DNA from 2 places in the Streptomyces graminofaciens genome. Region 2 is predicted to be linked to the other one. Evidence: predicted binding sites of a transcription regulator. Region 2 holds the regulator's gene; the other holds the start of a gene.
The links. The regulator HspR, encoded in region 2, represses chaperone genes until heat shock. The targets are predictions, from matches to a motif close to TTGAGNNNNNNNNNCTCAA.
Positions count from the first base shown of each region.

Region 1: lon (endopeptidase La) is a predicted target of HspR. The motif match lies at 4,586-4,604, and genes of this name have one in related genera.

Region 1 covers NZ_AP018448.1:4,970,984-4,979,550, reverse strand. Annotated here, with positions in the region: gene SGFS_RS21090 (glycoside hydrolase family 3 protein) at 1-1,618, opposite strand, end outside; gene SGFS_RS21085 (rhomboid-like protein) at 2,056-2,892, shown strand; gene SGFS_RS21080 (GNAT family N-acetyltransferase) at 2,896-3,717, opposite strand; gene SGFS_RS21075 (GNAT family N-acetyltransferase) at 3,782-4,441, opposite strand; gene lon (endopeptidase La) at 4,627-7,065, shown strand; gene SGFS_RS21065 (hypothetical protein) at 7,486-7,887, shown strand; gene SGFS_RS21060 (hypothetical protein) at 8,007-8,567, shown strand, end outside.
Region 2 covers NZ_AP018448.1:7,307,544-7,316,110, reverse strand. Annotated here, with positions in the region: gene SGFS_RS31790 (transglutaminase family protein) at 2-874, shown strand; gene SGFS_RS31785 (hypothetical protein) at 926-1,438, opposite strand; gene SGFS_RS31780 (hypothetical protein) at 1,494-3,065, opposite strand; gene SGFS_RS31775 (sugar ABC transporter substrate-binding protein) at 3,219-4,379, opposite strand; gene SGFS_RS31770 (hypothetical protein) at 5,072-5,569, opposite strand; gene SGFS_RS31765 (VOC family protein) at 5,924-6,298, shown strand; gene SGFS_RS31760 (heat shock protein transcriptional repressor HspR) at 6,419-6,871, opposite strand; gene dnaJ (molecular chaperone DnaJ) at 6,877-8,058, opposite strand; gene grpE (nucleotide exchange factor GrpE) at 8,101-8,567, opposite strand, start outside.

The sequences.
Region 1 (8,567 bases), 2.3 Mb from region 2:
AGGCGATGTCCAGCAGGGCCGCGTCACAGGCCCCGTAGTCGGCGACGAGCGCGGCGGCCTTCGCGGCGATCTCCGGGAGTACGGCGGGACGTTCCAGGTTGACGCAGACCAGTGTGGGCACGGCGTCGAGCAGCCCGAGGATTTCCTTCAGCCGTTTCTCGGGGAAGGCGAGCGACCCCGAGTGGAAGAACGACTCGAACCGGCCCGGCCGTTCCTCGTGGGGGGTGCGCAGCCGCAGCACGGCCACGTCCGCGTCGACCGGATCGGTGACGACATTGCCGTACAGCGACGCCGTCTGCGCGACCACGCCCTCGACATAGAGGTTCGGGCGGTCGGTGAGCGGCAGCAGGGACCTGTTCGTCAGGACGGTGAGCGAGCGGCGCTGGGCGGACTGGCCGAGGGCGGTGAACTCGGCGGCGCCGACGGTCTCCTCGGCCCGGTTCGGGCAGACGTACGGGGTGTCGAAGAGCCCGAGGGCGAACTTCTCGCGCAGGAGGCGGCGCACGGAGGTGTCGAGGCGCTCTTCTGAGATCCGGCCGGAGCGGACCAGTTCCACGACGACCTCGGGGCACTGTTCGCCGCCGAACTGGTCGGCGCCCGCGTCCAGGGCCTTCGCCGCGCGTTCGGCGACGGAGAGGTGTTCGACGCCCCAGGCGCGGGCCTCGTGCGACTCGCCGAGGACGGGCGCGTCGGTGAGCAGGCCCCAGTCGGTGCAGACGATCCCGTCGAAGCCGAGGCGTTCGCGGAGCAGGCCGGTGAGGACGTCCCGGTTGAAGCCGAAGCCGACCTCCTCCCAGCCGTCGACGCCGATCGGCCGGCCGTGGCACGGCATCAACTGCGAGCAGCCGGCCTCGATCGCCGCCCTGAAGGGCGCGAGGTGGAGGTCGCGCATCCCGCCCGGGTACACCTGGTCCTTGCCGTGCGGGAAGTGCGGGTCCTCGCCGTCCTTCCGCGGGCCGCCGCCGGGGAAGTGCTTGACCATGGCGGCGACGGAACGCGGCCCGAGGCGGGGCCCTTGAAGACCCCGTATGTACGCCCGTACCAGCGCGCTCGTGACCTCGGCGGACGAGCCGAACGTGCCGGACTGGCGGGACCAGCGGGGCTCGGTGGCGAGGTCGATCTGCGGGTGGAGCGCGACCCGGAAGCCGACGGCGAGGTACTCGCGGCGGATCGTGTCGCCGAACTTCTCCACCAGTTCCGGGTCGCCGATCGCGGCCAGGCCCAGGGGTTCGGGCCACGCGGAGAAGGCGCCGGAGTGGAAGGACGCGCCCGGGTTGTCGATGAACGCGTGGCGCGGGTCGGTGGAGAGGGTGACCGGGATGCCGAGCCGGGTGTCGGCCGCGAGGGCCTGGAGGCGGTTGGCCCACTCGGCCGTCTCCCGGACGCCGTACTGGCCGACGAGGTTGAAGTGGCTCAGATGCCCGTCCACGACCAGTTCGGTGGTGCCCTGCCGCAGAGGACCGCCTTCCTCGGCCTCGGCCAGGGTTCCGTCCGCGTTCATCGTCAGCGTCGTGTGGAAGAGCTGGCCCGCCTTCTCCGCCAGGGTCATCCGGGTCAGGAGGTCTTCCACCCGTTCGTCGACGGGACGGTTCGGGTCACGGTAAGGGGGCGTGGGCATCCGGGATTCCTTGTGCGTGGGGCCCTTGTGGGGCTGCCTTGGGCTACTTGGCGGAGCGGATGAACTGGACGGCGATCGCGCCCACGACCGGATGAGGGCGCGGCTTTGTCGCCTGCGGCTCGTTCAGGGAAGCAGCAAAAACGGGTGGGTACCAGGTTTTCGTCAAGTGGCCACCATCACGCGGCAGATGGCTTGAAACGCAGGGGACTTGACTCGTGTAACCGGCGGTTTCCGAACCGGTCGTGAGGCGGTGCCGGGCTGTGGCGCGCGGAGCTCAACGCAGCGACGAGAGCCAGTGGGTGCTGGACCGTCAAGTTCCCGTCAGCTTCGCTGTCAGGTTTCTGTGAATGGGGCCGAGCGTGGCCGGGGTCACAGACAGGGGCTCGTCGGGCGTCCACTGTGAGGTGAAACGGAAGGAGTGCCTCACCGTGGACACCGTGGGCAGGGCCGCATCGCCCGACGTGACGCCGTCGGCCGCCGGGCCCGTCCTGGACGGGATTCCACGGCAGGCGGGTGCGGTGTCCGCGCCGGTCGAGGAGCAGGTGGGGCCGGGAAACGGAATCGGGACCGTACGCGCCGTCGGACCCGGAATCGGGATCACGGTCGAGACCGGAGCCGAGGCCCCCCGACGCCGTTCCGCCCCGCGCCCCTGGCGGCTCCTCCCCACCCTCAAGGGCACGCCCTTCACCTTCTCCTACGCCACCGTCCTGGTGGTCACCTCGGTCGTCGCCGAGTACGCCGACCCGGCCCTCGTGCGCGCGCTGCACCAGGGCTCCAGTACGGACGTGGCGCATCTGCTCCACGACCCGGTGCTCGTGCTGGTCGCGAGCGCGCTGTGGATCGCGGGGGGCGTCGGCTCGCCGTACGCGGTCGGGTTCCTGGTGGTGCTGACCGCGCTGGAACGCCGCATCGGAGGGTGGCGCACGGCCGCGGTCTTCCTGCTCGGGCATGTCCTCGCGACCCTCGCCACCGAGGTCCCTGTCGGCTTCGCGGTCCTGGGCGGCCACCTGCCCGACAGCTCGCTGCACCGCCTCGACTACGGCATCAGCTTCGGCGTGGCGGCGAGCGTGGGCGCGCTCGCGGGGCTGCTGACGCCGTGGCTGCGATGGCCGATCGTGCTGGCGGTCGGCGGCATGCTCGTGGACGACCTGATCGCGTTCACGAACCCGATGACGAACTGGGGGCATCTGATGTCGCTGGCCATCGGGATCGCGACCTGGCCGGTCGTGCGGCGGTGGCGGGACGAGCACGCGGCCACCACCGACACGGCTTAGGCCTTACGGCCTGTCGTCCGACGACAAGTCCTGAGGGCCCGGCGGCGACCACACGTACGGCGTGGTCGTGGTGACGGCCCGGAAGCCCAGGCCGCGCAGGACGGGGTGGCTGTCGGCGGAGGCGTCGACGTGGAGGTACGGGACCTCGCGGGCGGCGGCGAGTTCCGCGCGGGCGGCGACGAGGGCGCGGTAGATGCCCCTGCCGCGCCACGCGGTGAGGGTCGAGCCGCCGTACAGACTGGCGAACTCCGATGCCTCGCGGAAGATGATCCAGGCCGCGGACACGACCTCGCCGTCGGCCTCGGCGACGAAGACGGCGATCCCGTCCGGGGCGGCGGCGATCCGTCCGATCAGGTCGTCGGCCAGCCAGTGAAGGTCCTGTTCCCAGACGGCCGACTCCAGGGCGGCGATCCGCCGCATGTCCGTCTCGGCGGTGACCTGGCGGACCGTGACCCCGTCGGGCAGCACCGACTGCCGCACGGTGAGGTCCTCGACGATGCCGACGACCACCGTCTCCGGCTCCTCGGCCACGAAACCGGCGGCGAGCAGCCGGCCGGTGAGCTCGGTCGGCCGGTCGTAGCCGCGGACCTTCCACTTCAGGCTCTCGCCGCGCACGCCGAAGTAGTCGCGCTGGCGGACGATCAGCTCGTCCAACTCCGCGCCCCGCACCCCGAGATCGCTTGCCGCCGCGACATACCCGCAGACCTGCCCGACGACCCGCACCACGGGCCCGTCCTGCTCGTACGTCACTCCCGCGGGCGGGTTCGGGGGTGCGCCGCGCATCTGGGCGTCGTAGGCGGCGAGCAGGGTTTCGGTGTCCGTCATGCGCCAGACGCTCGCTCACGGGCCGGGGTGCGGCAACGGGATTTTCACCGCCGGGCGGCACTCCTTACGGCCGCCCCGTGAACTTCGCGCTCGTCAGGGGTGCCGCCACCGTCCAGCCCAGGGACTCGTACAGTGCGCGGCCTTCCGGTGTGCCGGCCAGGATGCCCGTCTCGGCGCCCTGTTCGAGGGCGGCGTGGGTGAGGGTGCGCATGATCAGGGTGCCTAGGCCCCGGCGGCGGTGGGACGGGGAGGTTTCTATCTGGTCGACGACCGCCGTGGCGCCGGTCGGGGCGATCTGGCCGCGGGCCGCCCAGGAGCCGTCGGGGGCGGCGATCATCGCGCGGGTCACGCCGCCGCGGGACCAGACGCGCAGCCGGTAGCCGTCGGGCCCGCCCGGGACCTCGGCGCCCTTCGGTGGCCTCGACAGCGGGACGGACATCAGGTAGCCCGGTTCGGGGTCGATCCACCAGCCCTCGCCGAGCCAGGGGGCGACCGTCGACGGCGCGGCGAAGACCTTGAGCCATACGCCGGCACCGGTCACCGCGTCCGCGACCTTGCGGACCGTGGTCTCGTCGACGGCGTCGTTCGTGGCGGTGAGGACGTGGCGGGTGATGTGGTCGGGCGTTCCCACGTCGATCGTGCAGCCCCACGGCTCCGCGATGGGCGGCGCCGCCCCGCGCGAGACGACCCATCCGTCGATCCAGGCCCGCACGATTCCGTCCACCGCGACCCCCAGGTGTTGTGTGATAGATGAAATGTAATAGGTGAAATGGCTTAGTGATTATTACTTATGCCGGGCCCTCCGCGGTGATCGATCGCTCACAGCGAACGAGCCGCTCCCCTGGGAACAATCACCGGCGCACACGCATTGAGTCGGCATAGCTCAACTTGAATGCCGAGGGAGAGATCATGGCTTCGACGTCCGCACCGCTCACCCTGCCCGTACTGCCGCTCGACGACGAGGTCGTGCTGCCTGGCATGGTGGTGCCGCTGGACCTCAATGACACGGATGTACGGGCCGCGGTGGAGGCCGCGCAGGCCGCGGCGCGGGCCGAGCCGGGCAAGCCACGGGTGCTGCTGGTGCCACGGATCGACGGGACCTACGCGAGCACGGGCGTCCTGGGCACCGTCGAGCAGGTCGGGCGGCTCGCCGACGGCGACCCGGGGGCCCTGATCCGGGCGCGCGGGCGGGTGAGGATCGGGGCGGGGACCACCGGGCCCGGGGCCGCGCTGTGGGTCGAGGGCGCCCAGATCGAGGAGAGCGTGCCCGAGCCGCTGCCGGGGCATGTCGGCGAGCTGGTCACGGAGTACAAGGCGCTCGCCACCAGCTGGCTCCGCAAGCGCGGCGCCTGGCAGGTGGTTGACCGGGTGCAGGCCATCGACGACGTGTCCGCCCTCGCCGACAACTCCGGGTACTCGCCGTTCCTCACCACCGAGCAGAAGATCCAGCTCCTGGAGACCGGCGACCCCGTCGCCCGGCTGAAGCTCGCCACCCAGCTGCTGCGCGACCACCTCGCCGAGCAGGACGTCGCCGAGACCATCGCCAAGGACGTTCAGGAAGGCGTCGACAAGCAGCATCGGGAGTTCCTGCTGCGGCGGCAGCTCGACGCCGTCCGCAAGGAACTGCGCGAGCTGAACGGCGAGCAGGACGGGGACGAGTCCGACGACTACCGGACGCGGGTCGAGGCCGCCGACCTTCCCGAGTCCGTGCGTGAGGCCGCGCTCAAGGAGGTCGACAAGCTGGAGCGGACCAGCGACCAGTCGCCCGAGGGCGGGTGGATCCGCACATGGCTCGACACGGTGCTCGAACTGCCGTGGAACGAGCGGACCGAGGACTCCTACGACATCCAGGGCGCCAAGGGAGTGCTCGACGCCGAGCACGCCGGCCTGGAGGACGTGAAGGAGCGCATCACCGAGTACCTCGCCGTGCGCAAGCGGCGGGCCGACCGGGGGCTGGGCGTCGTCGGCGGGCGCCGCGGGGGTGCCGTACTCGCCCTCGTGGGGCCCCCCGGGGTCGGAAAGACCAGCCTCGGGGAATCGGTCGCGCACGCCATGGGGCGGAAGTTCGTGCGGGTCGCGCTCGGCGGTGTGCGTGACGAGGCGGAGATCCGCGGGCACCGGCGTACGTACGTGGGCGCCCTGCCCGGGCGCATCGTCCGCGCCATCAAGGAGGCCGGGTCCATGAACCCGGTGGTCCTGCTGGACGAGATCGACAAGGTGGGCTCCGACTTCCGGGGCGACCCGGCGGCCGCCCTTCTCGAAGTCCTCGACCCCGCCCAGAACCACACCTTCCGGGACCACTACCTGGAGGTCGAACTCGACCTGTCCGACGTCGTGTTCCTCGCCACCGCCAATGTGCTGGAGGCCATTCCGGAGGCGCTGCTAGACCGGATGGAGCTGGTCCGGCTGGACGGGTACACCGAGGACGAGAAGGTCGTCATCGCCCGGGACCATCTGCTGCCCCGGCAGTTGGAGCGGGCCGGGCTCGGGGCCGACGAGGTCGTCCTCGACGAGAGCGCGCTGCGCAGGCTCGCCGGTGAGTACACGCGCGAGGCCGGCGTACGGAACCTGGAGCGGGCCGTGGCCCGGCTGCTCCGCAAGGTCGCCGCACAGCACGAACTGGGCGAGCGGGAGCTGCCGTTCACCATCGCGGACGGCGATCTGCGCGCGCTCATCGGGCGCCCGCACCACGTGCCCGAGTCCGCCCAGGACCCGGCCGAGCGGCGTACGGCGGTACCGGGTGTCGCGACCGGGCTCGCGGTCACCGGCGCGGGCGGTGACGTCCTGTACGTGGAGGCGTCGCTCGCCGACCCGGAGACGGGCGCGGCGGGGCTGACGCTCACCGGGCAGCTGGGCGATGTCATGAAGGAGTCGGCGCAGATCGCGCTGAGCTTCCTGCGCTCGCACGGGGCCGAACTGGAGCTGCCCGTGGGCGATCTGAAGGACCGGGGCGTGCACATCCACTTCCCGGCGGGGGCCGTGCCCAAGGACGGGCCGAGCGCGGGCGTCACCATGACGACGGCGCTCGCCTCGCTCCTGTCGGGGCGGCTGGTCCGGACGGATGTGGCGATGACCGGTGAGGTCTCGCTGACCGGGCGCGTGCTGCCCATCGGTGGCGTCAAGCAGAAGCTGCTGGCCGCGCACCGGGCGGGCGTCACGACCGTCGTCATCCCCAAGCGCAACGAGCCCGACCTGGACGACGTCCCGGCCGAGGTCCTCGACAAGCTCGACGTCCATGCCGTGACCGACGTCCGGCAGGTGCTGGAGCTGGCGCTCGCCCCGGCGGAGACGGCAGGGGAGTCCAAGTCCGGGGAGTCCGGGGAGGTGAGGATCCCGGCCGCGGCGTGACGGACGCGGTGCGGGTGTGTGTGGCCCGGGGCCCCTTACGGGGTTCCGGGCCACACGCGTATGCGGCGACGGGGGCCGGGGCGGGCGGCTTCGGGTGCCGAGGGGGTGTTTCCGGTCCAACTTCCGTCATGGGCATGACGTCCGGATCAATCCCGAATCGCCTGTGAAATTTATGTCAGCTTTATGTAAAGACCCTGTGTAAAGGACGGGTCGGGGCCCGCCCAGGACGCGAGCGGTGCGCCCGAGGGGTGTGCGCAAGCGGTCAACTCCCTTGTCCGGAACGTTTGTTGGCGGTTTGCCCGCGACTGGCGCCTCCACGACAGTGATGCCGCTCCAACCCTCCGGGGCCGTTCGACGCCCCTGGAGTTCTTCGCAGCACGTTTCCGTTCCACCTCGTCAACTGAGTGAGAGGAAACAGCAATGCGCATCAGAACCGTCCTCGCCGCAGTCGCCCTGAGCGGTGCGGCCGCCCTCGGGGCCGTGGCCCCGGCCCAGGCGGCGCCGAGCGACACCGAGCAGGAGGCCGGCGCCCTCGCGGTCGTCCATGTCGTCCTCTACCAGCACGCCAACTACGGCGGTGCGTCGTTCACCCTGACCGGCGACTACGGCTGTGACACCAACGCCGACGTGGACTGGCAGCTCAGCTCGTTCTCGCCCTACGGGTGGAACGACACGGTCTCGTCCTTCCTGAGCTACTCCGACTGCGAGACCAGGCTCTGGGAGCACGACAACTTCGGCGGGGCGAGCTACGGCGCCTACGTGAACAGCAGCTATGTGGGCGACGCCATGAACGACAAGGCCTCGTCGTCCCAGAACTCCTGACGCTCCCACACACCGTGAGCGTCCTCGCACGGTGAACGGTGGCGCCGACGGCCGGAATCCGCCGGCGCCACTGGGCCCCAGTTTCTCAGAAGGTCTCCCACCCGGAGGTTTGGAGTTCCGTGAGCCGCATCAGGTTCCGCAGCGCGACGCCGGTCGTAATTCTGGCCGTCGTCCTAGCCGGTTGCTCGGGGGAAGGCACCGAGGGCGACGGGCCCGTGCCCGACCTCGGCGCGATACCCCGGGTGCGCAGCAGCGCGGACATCTCCGATCTGCCGATGGACGGGTACATCCTCGGCAAGGAGCAGTACGGGACGTATCTCAAGGCCCAGCGGTCGCTCATCCGGCGGTGCATGTCGCGGTTCGGCTTCGACTTCCGGGCCATGGACGCCGTTCTCGACGCCGGCGAGGTCCCGGACCTCCGCCCCGACATGACCCGTTACTACTTCCTCATCGACGCGGACGCGGCGGCCACCTCCGGCTACCGGGCGCCCGAGCGGCACCGCCCCGTCGAGGAGGGCGACGGCACCGGGGAGGACACCACCCCCACCGCGGCCGAGCGCGCGGTGCTCGTGGGCAGCAACGCGGGCAAGCAGGTCGACGGCGAGCAGGTCCCCGAGGGCGGCTGCCGGGGCGAGGCGAACCGCGAGACGCTCGGCGAGGGCGGGACGGACAGCTTCCTT
Region 2 (8,567 bases):
GATGACACCTCCGACACCTCCGGCGACGAACGCCACCCGGCGGCTGCGCATCCGGCACATCACCCGGGTCGCGTACGCCCAGCCCGCGGCCTCCTCCCACAACGAGGTCCGCATGACCCCGCTGACGCTCCCGGGCCAGACCACGCTGGACGCGCGGGTGCTGGTGAACCCGTCGACGCCGACCTGGTCGTACTGGGACTACTGGGGCACCCAGGTCACCGGCTTCGACCTGATCGAGCCCCACTCCGACCTGACGATCACCGCGTCCAGCCTGGTGGAGACGGCCCCGCCGGAAGCTCTCGAAAAAGCCCCCGGGTGGGCGGAGATCGCGCGGGCGTCCCACGACTCCCGCCTCCTCGAATACCTGACCCCGACCCGGCGTACGACCGTCCCGGACGCGCTCGTCGAGCGGGCGCGGGAGGTGGCGGGCGGGCTGGACGCCCACGAGACGGCGGTCGCGGTGTCGTCGCTGGTCGCCGACCACGTGTCGTACGTGCCGGGCTCGACCGGTGTGAACACGAGCGCCGCCGAGGCGTGGGAGCAGGGGGCCGGGGTCTGCCAGGACATCGCCCATCTGGCGCTCGGGCTGCTGCGCGGGCTCGGGCTGCCCGCCCGCTACATCTCGGGCTATCTGCACCCGGAGCGCGAGGCGGAGCTGTACCGGCCGGTCGCCGGGCAGAGCCACGCCTGGATCGAGTACTGGGCGGGCGACTGGTCCGGCTACGACCCGACGAACCGCACCCGCGCCGACGAGTCCCATGTGGTCGTCGGCCGGGGCCGCGACTACGACGACGTGACCCCGCACAAGGGCGTGTACCGGGGTGTGGCCGGAGGGCCGCCGGAGGTGACGGTGGAGTTCACGCGGGTGGCGTGAGCCCCCGCGCTCCCGGGGGCCGTACCGCCCGTGCGGTACGGCCCCGCCGCCTCACTCCCGCTCGTAGTCCGTCAGCACGCAGTCGTCCTCGGCCTCGATGCGCTGGTACTGCTGCGGGGTCTGCATACCGGGGTTGCAGTCAAGGAAGAGCAGGCCCTGGTCGAGGAGGGTCTGCACGGCGCTGCCGCGGTCGACGTCGAGGGCGAAGTCCATGCCGATCATGAGGACGTCGTCCTCGTTCTCCTCGTTGGCCGCCACGTCCTGCTGGAACTTGGTCATGTCGGTGACGTGCACGAAGAAGATGTCGGAGTCCTCGTCGATGTCGCACTCACCGCCGCCGTCGACGGCGTTGCTCACCTCGGACTTGATGAGCGGCAGTTCGTCGCTCTCGACGTAGTCGGGGTCCGTGCAGCCGACCTGCTTGTTCAGATAGTCGGCCACGCCCTCGCTGGTGCGGAGCATGGGCAGCTCGACCTCGTCGTCACCGCAGCCGGTGAGGGTCAGGGCGAGCAGCAGCGCGGCGGCGGAGGCCAGGGCCGTACGAGTACGGGGAGGGGTACGCAAAGGGAGTCCTCTGGGATGTCTCTGGGGATGTGGATGAGCGGTGGCGCGGGGGGTGTCAGGAGGCCGGCGCGAAGGCGAAGAAGCCCGCGCCGGTGGTGAGGAAGCCGTAGCCCGACGAGTCGTCGACGACGGGGACGTGGTCGGTCGGCAGATCCTTGGCGAGGACCTCGCGGGTACGGGGATCGACGGCGAGGCCCTTCTCCGAGCTGCCGGGGGTGATCGTCAGGCCGTAGAGAACCTTGCCGTCGGCGGTGAAGCGGACGGGGTCCAGCGGGTTCTCGCCGGAGCCCTGTTTCTGCGCCCACAGCTCCTTGCCGCCGGGCAGCTGCCAGACGGTCGTGCCGGTGAACGCCCCGTCGCGGGGCCTGTCCTCGGCGGCGAGGTCGCCTGAGGGGGCGTAGAGGACGGCCTCGGTGGCCTCGAAGGAGTCGGTCAGTTCGCCGCTTTCGAGGTCGTAGCGGGCGTGGATCCAGATGTCCGAGGTGCTTCTGCTCGACATCCAGGCCAGCAGGACCTCGCCGTCGCTGACGTCGAGCAGGGAGAGGGTCTCGGACGCGGGCGTGGGCTCGGTGCCGGGTTCGCCGTCGTCGTAGAGCTCCACGCCGGGCGGGATCTCCGCGTCGGCGCTGCTCCAGATTTTCTTGCCGGTGGTGAGGTCGTTCAGGGTGACGCGGACCATGTCGGAGCCGCTGACGTTCGCGTTCTCGAAGCCGGCGTAGTAGCGGCCGTCGAGGACGGGCGCGGCGGTGGCCCGGGCGCCGGTCAGCAGTCCCGTCTCGGGGCTGAACTCGCAGGTGGCGCCTTCCTCGGTGCAGGGCACCGTGCGGGCGGTGCCGTCGCCGACCGGGACGAGGCGGAGGGTGTCGCCGGCCGCCTCGACGCGGTGGCCGCCGGTGAGGGCGGCGGCGTAGTACAGCCCCGTATCGGTGTCGGTGCCGGTATCGGTTTCGGCGCGCGGCACGACGGTCCTGCCCAGCTCATGGCCCTCGGCGTCGTACAGCGTGACCTTCGACGTGGTCCTCTCGGCCGTGAGCCCGTCCGACCCGGCGGTCTCGGAGCGGCCGACGGCGAGCGCCGGGGTGCCGTCCCGCCAGGTGGTGAGGGTGACCGAGTCGGTGGTCGCCTTGAGGGTCCCGCGCACCTTCCCGGTCTTCGCGTCGCGGAACTCAAGGGTCAGCCGTTGCGGCGTCTCGGACAGGTACAGGACGCGGTTGGGGCCCTGGGGTGTCCTCTTCGCGTAGCCGGAGTCCCAGGCGTCGGGGTCCAGGAAGGCGTCGTCGTCGTGGAGGTCCGGGAGATACGCGCCGCGCGCGTCCTTGGCGAACAGGAGGGTGCCGTCGAGGTCCAGCGCGCCGGGCCCCTGATCGCCGTCGGAGGCGAGGCTCCAGGCGGCCTCGCGGGCGAAGCCGGGCAGTTCGGGCCCCTCGTACGCGGGACCGGCGGCGGCCGTCGCCCCGCCTCCGGACGTCTCCTCGGCCTTGCCCGCCGAGCCTTCGCCGGCTTTCTCGGAGCCGCCCCCGCTGCACCCGGTGAGCAGGGCGAGCGACAGGGCCATCCCCGCGATGCCTGTGAGCCCGACGGCGCGTACGCGTGGCCGTACGCCCCCGTCGCCGTTTCTTCGACGCATCCGACAGTCGTCCCCCGTGATCACGACATGACAGACCGCAACCCTAGACCATGTGCCGGGCCGCGCGCCGGTCTTGCTGCGTCGTCGGCCCGGCCCTGCACAGGATCTCCGCGAGGGCCCGGGGGCGTCGAGGTGCGTCGGGGACGGTGGGGGCTACTTCAGGCCGAGCGCGGCGCACCTGGCGGCGAACTTGGATGTGCAGATCTGCTCGAGGGTGTAGATGCCGTCAGCGAGGACCGTCTCGTCGATGTTGTTCTTGGTCAGCGCGACGGGCGGCACCAGCTGGGACGGGACGTCCTTGGTGGTCGGGGAGTCGACCTTGTCCGCGGCGAGCGCGTCGAACTCGATCGAGCGGCCCTGGAGCTTGGCGACGGCCATCTGCGCGGCGGCCCGCGCCTCCAGCGGGAACGACTTGTACACGGTCATGTACTGGTCGCCGGAGATGATCCGCTGCACCGCGTCCAGGTCGGCGTCCTGCCCGGTGACCGGCGGCACCTTGGAGACACCGGCGGTCTTCAGTACGTCGATGACGGCGCCGGCGATGCCGTCGTTCGCGGCGTAGACGCCGTCGATGTTGTCCACGCCGAGCTTGTCGACCGCCTTCTCCATGTTGACCTTGGCGACCGCCGGGTCCCAGTCCTTGGTGTCGAACGTCTCCGAGATCGTCACCTTGTCCTGGAGCTCGGAGAGGGCGCCCTCCTTGAACATGGCGGCGTTCGGGTCGGTGGGCGAGCCGTTCATCATCACGATCTTGCTGGCGACGCTGTCACCGAGGTCCTCCGTCAGCGAGCGGCCCTGCACCTGGCCGACCAGCTCGTTGTCGAAGGAGACGTATCCGTCGATCGGCCCCTGGGCCAGCCGGTCGTACGCGATGACCGGAATGCCCGCGTCGTCCGCCTTCTGGATGCTGCTCGCGATGGTCTCGGAGTTCACGGCGTCGACGATGATGAGGTCGACCTTGTCGGCCACCATCTGTTCGAGCTGGGTGTTCTGCTTCGTCTCGGACTTGTCGGCGTTGGCGTACTTGACCGTGCCCTTGCTGTTGGTGAGGTTCTCGACCTCGTCCTTGATGATCGGGTAGTCGAACTGCTCGTACCGCTTGGTGTCCCTGTCCGGGAAGAGCACGCCCACCGTGATGTCGTTGCCCATCGTGGGGGTCGCCTTGACCTCGTCGCCCTCGATCATCCCGCACGCGGCCAGGGACATGGCCGCGGCGGAGGCGGCCAGCGTGAGGGCGGTACGGCGCAGAACGGCGGTACGGCGTATGCGGCTGTCGGCGGCGGGGAGGGTGTTGCGGGTATTACGGGCGTTCACATCAAGGGCCTTCCGGGCGTGGGCGCAGCACTGCGACCCAGATGGCTGAAAGCCAACGTGGTGACCACCTCAGCGTCAAGGAGTAATCACTTAACGAGATGACAACAGCCTTGTGTGGTCTCGGTGTGAAGAGGGTAAAGCAAGGGCCTCGCGGGGTCACCGCGCGCCCTTCACCCGACGGGCGCGGCGGCTGTCTCCGGCAGACGCCACGGGCGCGCGTACCGGGTCGCACCCCCTTCGGCGCGGGGGAGTTCGAGTCGCGGTCGGCCGGGTTCGCCCTATCGGAGTCGGCTGGTCAGGACGGTGACCGGGCCCGCGGAAATGGACGCGGACATGACCACGGCAACCGAGACGATCACCATCCCCGGAGGCCGGGCGTCCCACTCGGACCGCCGCACAGAGCGCACCCTGGTGGCCGAACTCACGCCGCACCGCATCGCGGCGCATCCCGTGACGGCCCCGGCATCCGACCGCCCAGGGCGGACGTTTCAGGGCGGGACGCGGCCCGCTTCTGTAACTCTCGGTAACAGGGGAAGGGGTTCACACCGGCCCACCACCTGTACGGCGAGGCGCAAATCCGACCGTGTCATGGGCACGGCCGCCGACGGCTGCGCCCATGAGGCCCACTCCCGCAGCGGGGCCACGAGCCCCACTGCCACAGCAGGGCCACGAGGCCCACTTCCGCAGCGGGGCTACGAGGCCCACTTCCGCAGCAGGGCCTCCCGCTCCTCCCGGCGCGGGGTTCCCTCGGCGCCGCGCCCCCACTCCTCCAGCGCTCCCAGGTCCGCCGTACCGTCCGCCAACCGCTTCAGCAGCGCCACGGACAGGTCGTACTCGGACTGCGCGTACCCTCCGGCGGCGGCCGCGACGTACGCCTCCAGCTCCACCGTCCCGTCGGCGGTGTCGAGATGCACCTCGAAGGCGCCCGGGGAGTCGCCGCCGCCGCTGATCGTGCTGACGACGAGGTCCACTGCGGCGCCGACGAGCAGCCGGGAAGTGGAGGGCCGGATCTTCATGTCCCGCACCTCGACGCCGCCCACCTCGCCCCAGGCCCAGCTGCCGCCTTGGTCGGTCCCGAGCCCCTCCACACCGGCCGCCGTGAGCCGCACGCCACGCCCGTACCCCTCCGGCTCGGACCCGACGTACACCACGCCGTCCTCCGTGACCCAGAACAGTCCGACCATGGCCATGAGTTGCCTCCCCTAGTGCGCTGTACACGTCTCCCCTGTTGAGACACCGTACGACGGCGGATGGTTCAGCGGCCGGGCGGGAGACGGGAGTTGGCCACCGGACGGTTGAAAATCGCCGTTGTCGCCTTCCCTCCCGTCCCGTAGGGTCGGTCGACATGAACACCGGACCGGCGTCGCGACGCCACACACGGATTGGCCACCCGGTGGAGGGCTGATCGCACGGTGGGTGCGTCGACGGCACCCCGGCACCTCGCATTCGGCACGCGGACCTCCTGGCGCCCGAGCACCACGAGCCCGTTCCTCTCGTATCCCCATCCTTCGTGCTTCGCGCCGAACGACAACGAGGTCAGCCGAATGTCAGCCACGTTCAACCACACCATCATCGCCTCCAAGGACCGCGAGCGGTCGGCCCTGTTCTTCCGGGAGTTGCTGGAACTCACCGAAGCGCCGTCCTGGGGACCGTTCACCAACGTCCAGCTCACCGACGGCGTGCTGCTCCAGTTCGCCGAGCCGCCGGTGGAGATCCAGATGCAGCACTACGCGTTCCTGCTGGACGACGAACTGTTCGACCGCGCCTATCAGCGTCTGTGCGACCGCGGCATCACGCACTGGGCCGACCCCCAGATGCGCCGCCCCGGCGAGATCAACAACGAACACGGCGGTCGGGGCGTGTACTTCAAGGACCCCGCGGGCCACGCGATCGAGCTGATCACGCGGCCGTATCTGTAGACGACACGAGGGACCTGTCGGTACTGGTGAGTACCGGCAGGTCCCTCGTCGTTCGCTCAGTCATTCAGCCGCTCAGCCGCTCACTCGCTCAGCCGACCAGTCGCCGCTCAAGACATGACGTCAGTCCGACGGCTGGCGCCCCTTCGGCCGCCACACCACCAGCGCGCTGGTCTGCTGCACCTCCTGGTACGGCACCAGGTCGCGGCGGTACGACGCGTGGACCGCGGCCTCGCGCTGCTGCATCGCCGCCGCCGCGCCCTCGACCGCCGACTGGAGTTCGGCGACGCGCTGCTGGAGCGCGGCGACCTGGTTCTCCAGTTCGATGATGCGCTTGATGCCGGCCAGGTTGATGCCCTCGTCCTGCGACAACTGCTGGACGGTGCGCAGGAGTTCGATGTCGCGGGCCGAGTATCGGCGGCCGCGCCCGGCCGTGCGGTCCGGGGAGACCAGGCCCAGGCGGTCGTACTGGCGCAGGGTCTGCGGGTGCAGGCCCGAGAGCTGGGCGGCCACCGAGATGACGTACACCGGTGTCTCTTCCGTCAGCTCGTACGGATTGCGTCGACGACCGTCCATCTCTCTCATGCTCCCTTCGCGGCCTGGAACAGCTCCGCCCGCGGGTCCTCTTCCGCGGTCGCCTCGCGATACGCCTCCAGTGCGTCACGAGCCTTCCCCGACAGGTCCTTCGGGACACTCACCTCGACCGTGATCAGCAGGTCCCCGCGGGTGCCGTCCTTGCGGAAGGCGCCCTTGCCGCGGGCCCGCATCGTGCGCCCGTTGGGCGTGCCCGAGGGCAGCTTCAGCGTGACCGGCGGGCCGCCCAGGGTCGGGACCCTGACCTCCCCGCCGAGCGCCGCCTCGGCGAACGTCACCGGCACGGTCACCGTGAGGTTGTCCTCCTTGCGGCCGAAGACCGGGTGCGGGTCCACATGCACGACCACGTACAGATCACCGGCCGGGCCGCCGCGCTCGCCGGGTGCCCCCTTGCCGCGCAGCCGGATCCGCTGGCCGTCCGTGACTCCGGCCGGGATACGGACCTGCATCGTGCGGGAGGACCTGGCGCGGCCGCTGCCCTTGCAGTCCAGGCAGGGGTGCTCGGCGATGAGGCCGCGCCCCTTGCAGTCGGGGCACGGGTCGGTGAGGGAGAACCCGCCGCCCGAGCCGCGCGCCACCTGGCCGGTGCCGACGCAGGTCGGGCACACGCGGGGCGTGCCGTTCTTGTCGCCGGTGCCCGAACAGGCCTTGCACGGGGACTGGGAGGACATGCGCAGCGGTACGGTCGCGCCCTCGATGGCCTCGGTGAAGCTCAGCGTGACCTCGGACTCGATGTCCTGGCCGCGCCGGGGCTGCGCACGTGTGCCCGCGCCCGCGCCGCCCCGGTTGAACAGGCCCCCGAAGACGTCCCCGATGCCCCCGCCGAAGCCGCCGGAGCCGCCCTGGCCCTGGGCGCCGCCTCCGAAGAGGTCGCCCAGGTCGAAGTTGAACGAGCCGCCGCCCGCGCCCGGCCCGGGGCGGAAGCCGCCGTTGCCGAAGAGGGCGCGGGCCTCGTCGTACTCCTTGCGCTTCTTGGGGTCGCCGAGGACGTCGTTCGCCTCGGAGATCTCCTTGAAGCGCTCCTCGGCCCTGGCGTTGCCCTTGTTGGCGTCCGGGTGGAACTCGCGGGCGAGCTTCCGGTACGCCTTCTTGATCTCGGCCTCGGTGGCGTCCTTGGGGACGCCGAGGACCTTGTAGAAGTCCTTCTCGATGAAGTCCTTGGTGCTCATCCTCGACGTCCCTCCTTCCCCTCGGTGTGCACGCGGTCGGCGTCAGCCCTCGTCCGGGCCACCGCTCTCCTTGTCGTCGCCCGCCTCGGCCTCGTCGGCCTTGACGGCCTGCGCGCCCGGCTGCGGTTCGGCGACGGCCACCCGCGCGGGGCGGATGGTGCGCTCGCCGATGCGATACCCCGGCTGCAGAATCGCCACGCACGTCGTCTCGGTGACGTCCGGCGCGTAGCTGTGCATCAGGGCCTCGTGGAGCGTCGGGTCGAAGGGCTCGCCCTCCTTGCCGAACTGCATGAGACCCATCTTCGCCGCGACGGTCTCCAGCGACTCGGCGACGGACTTGAAGCCGCCGACCAGTTCGCCGTGTTCCCGCGCGCGGCCGATGTCGTCGAGCACGGGCAGGAGTTCGGTCAGGAGGTTCGCGATGGCGATCTCCCGGACCGTGATCCGGTCGCGCTCGACCCGGCGGCGGTAGTTCTGGTACTCGGCCTGGAGCCGCTGGAGGTCCGCCG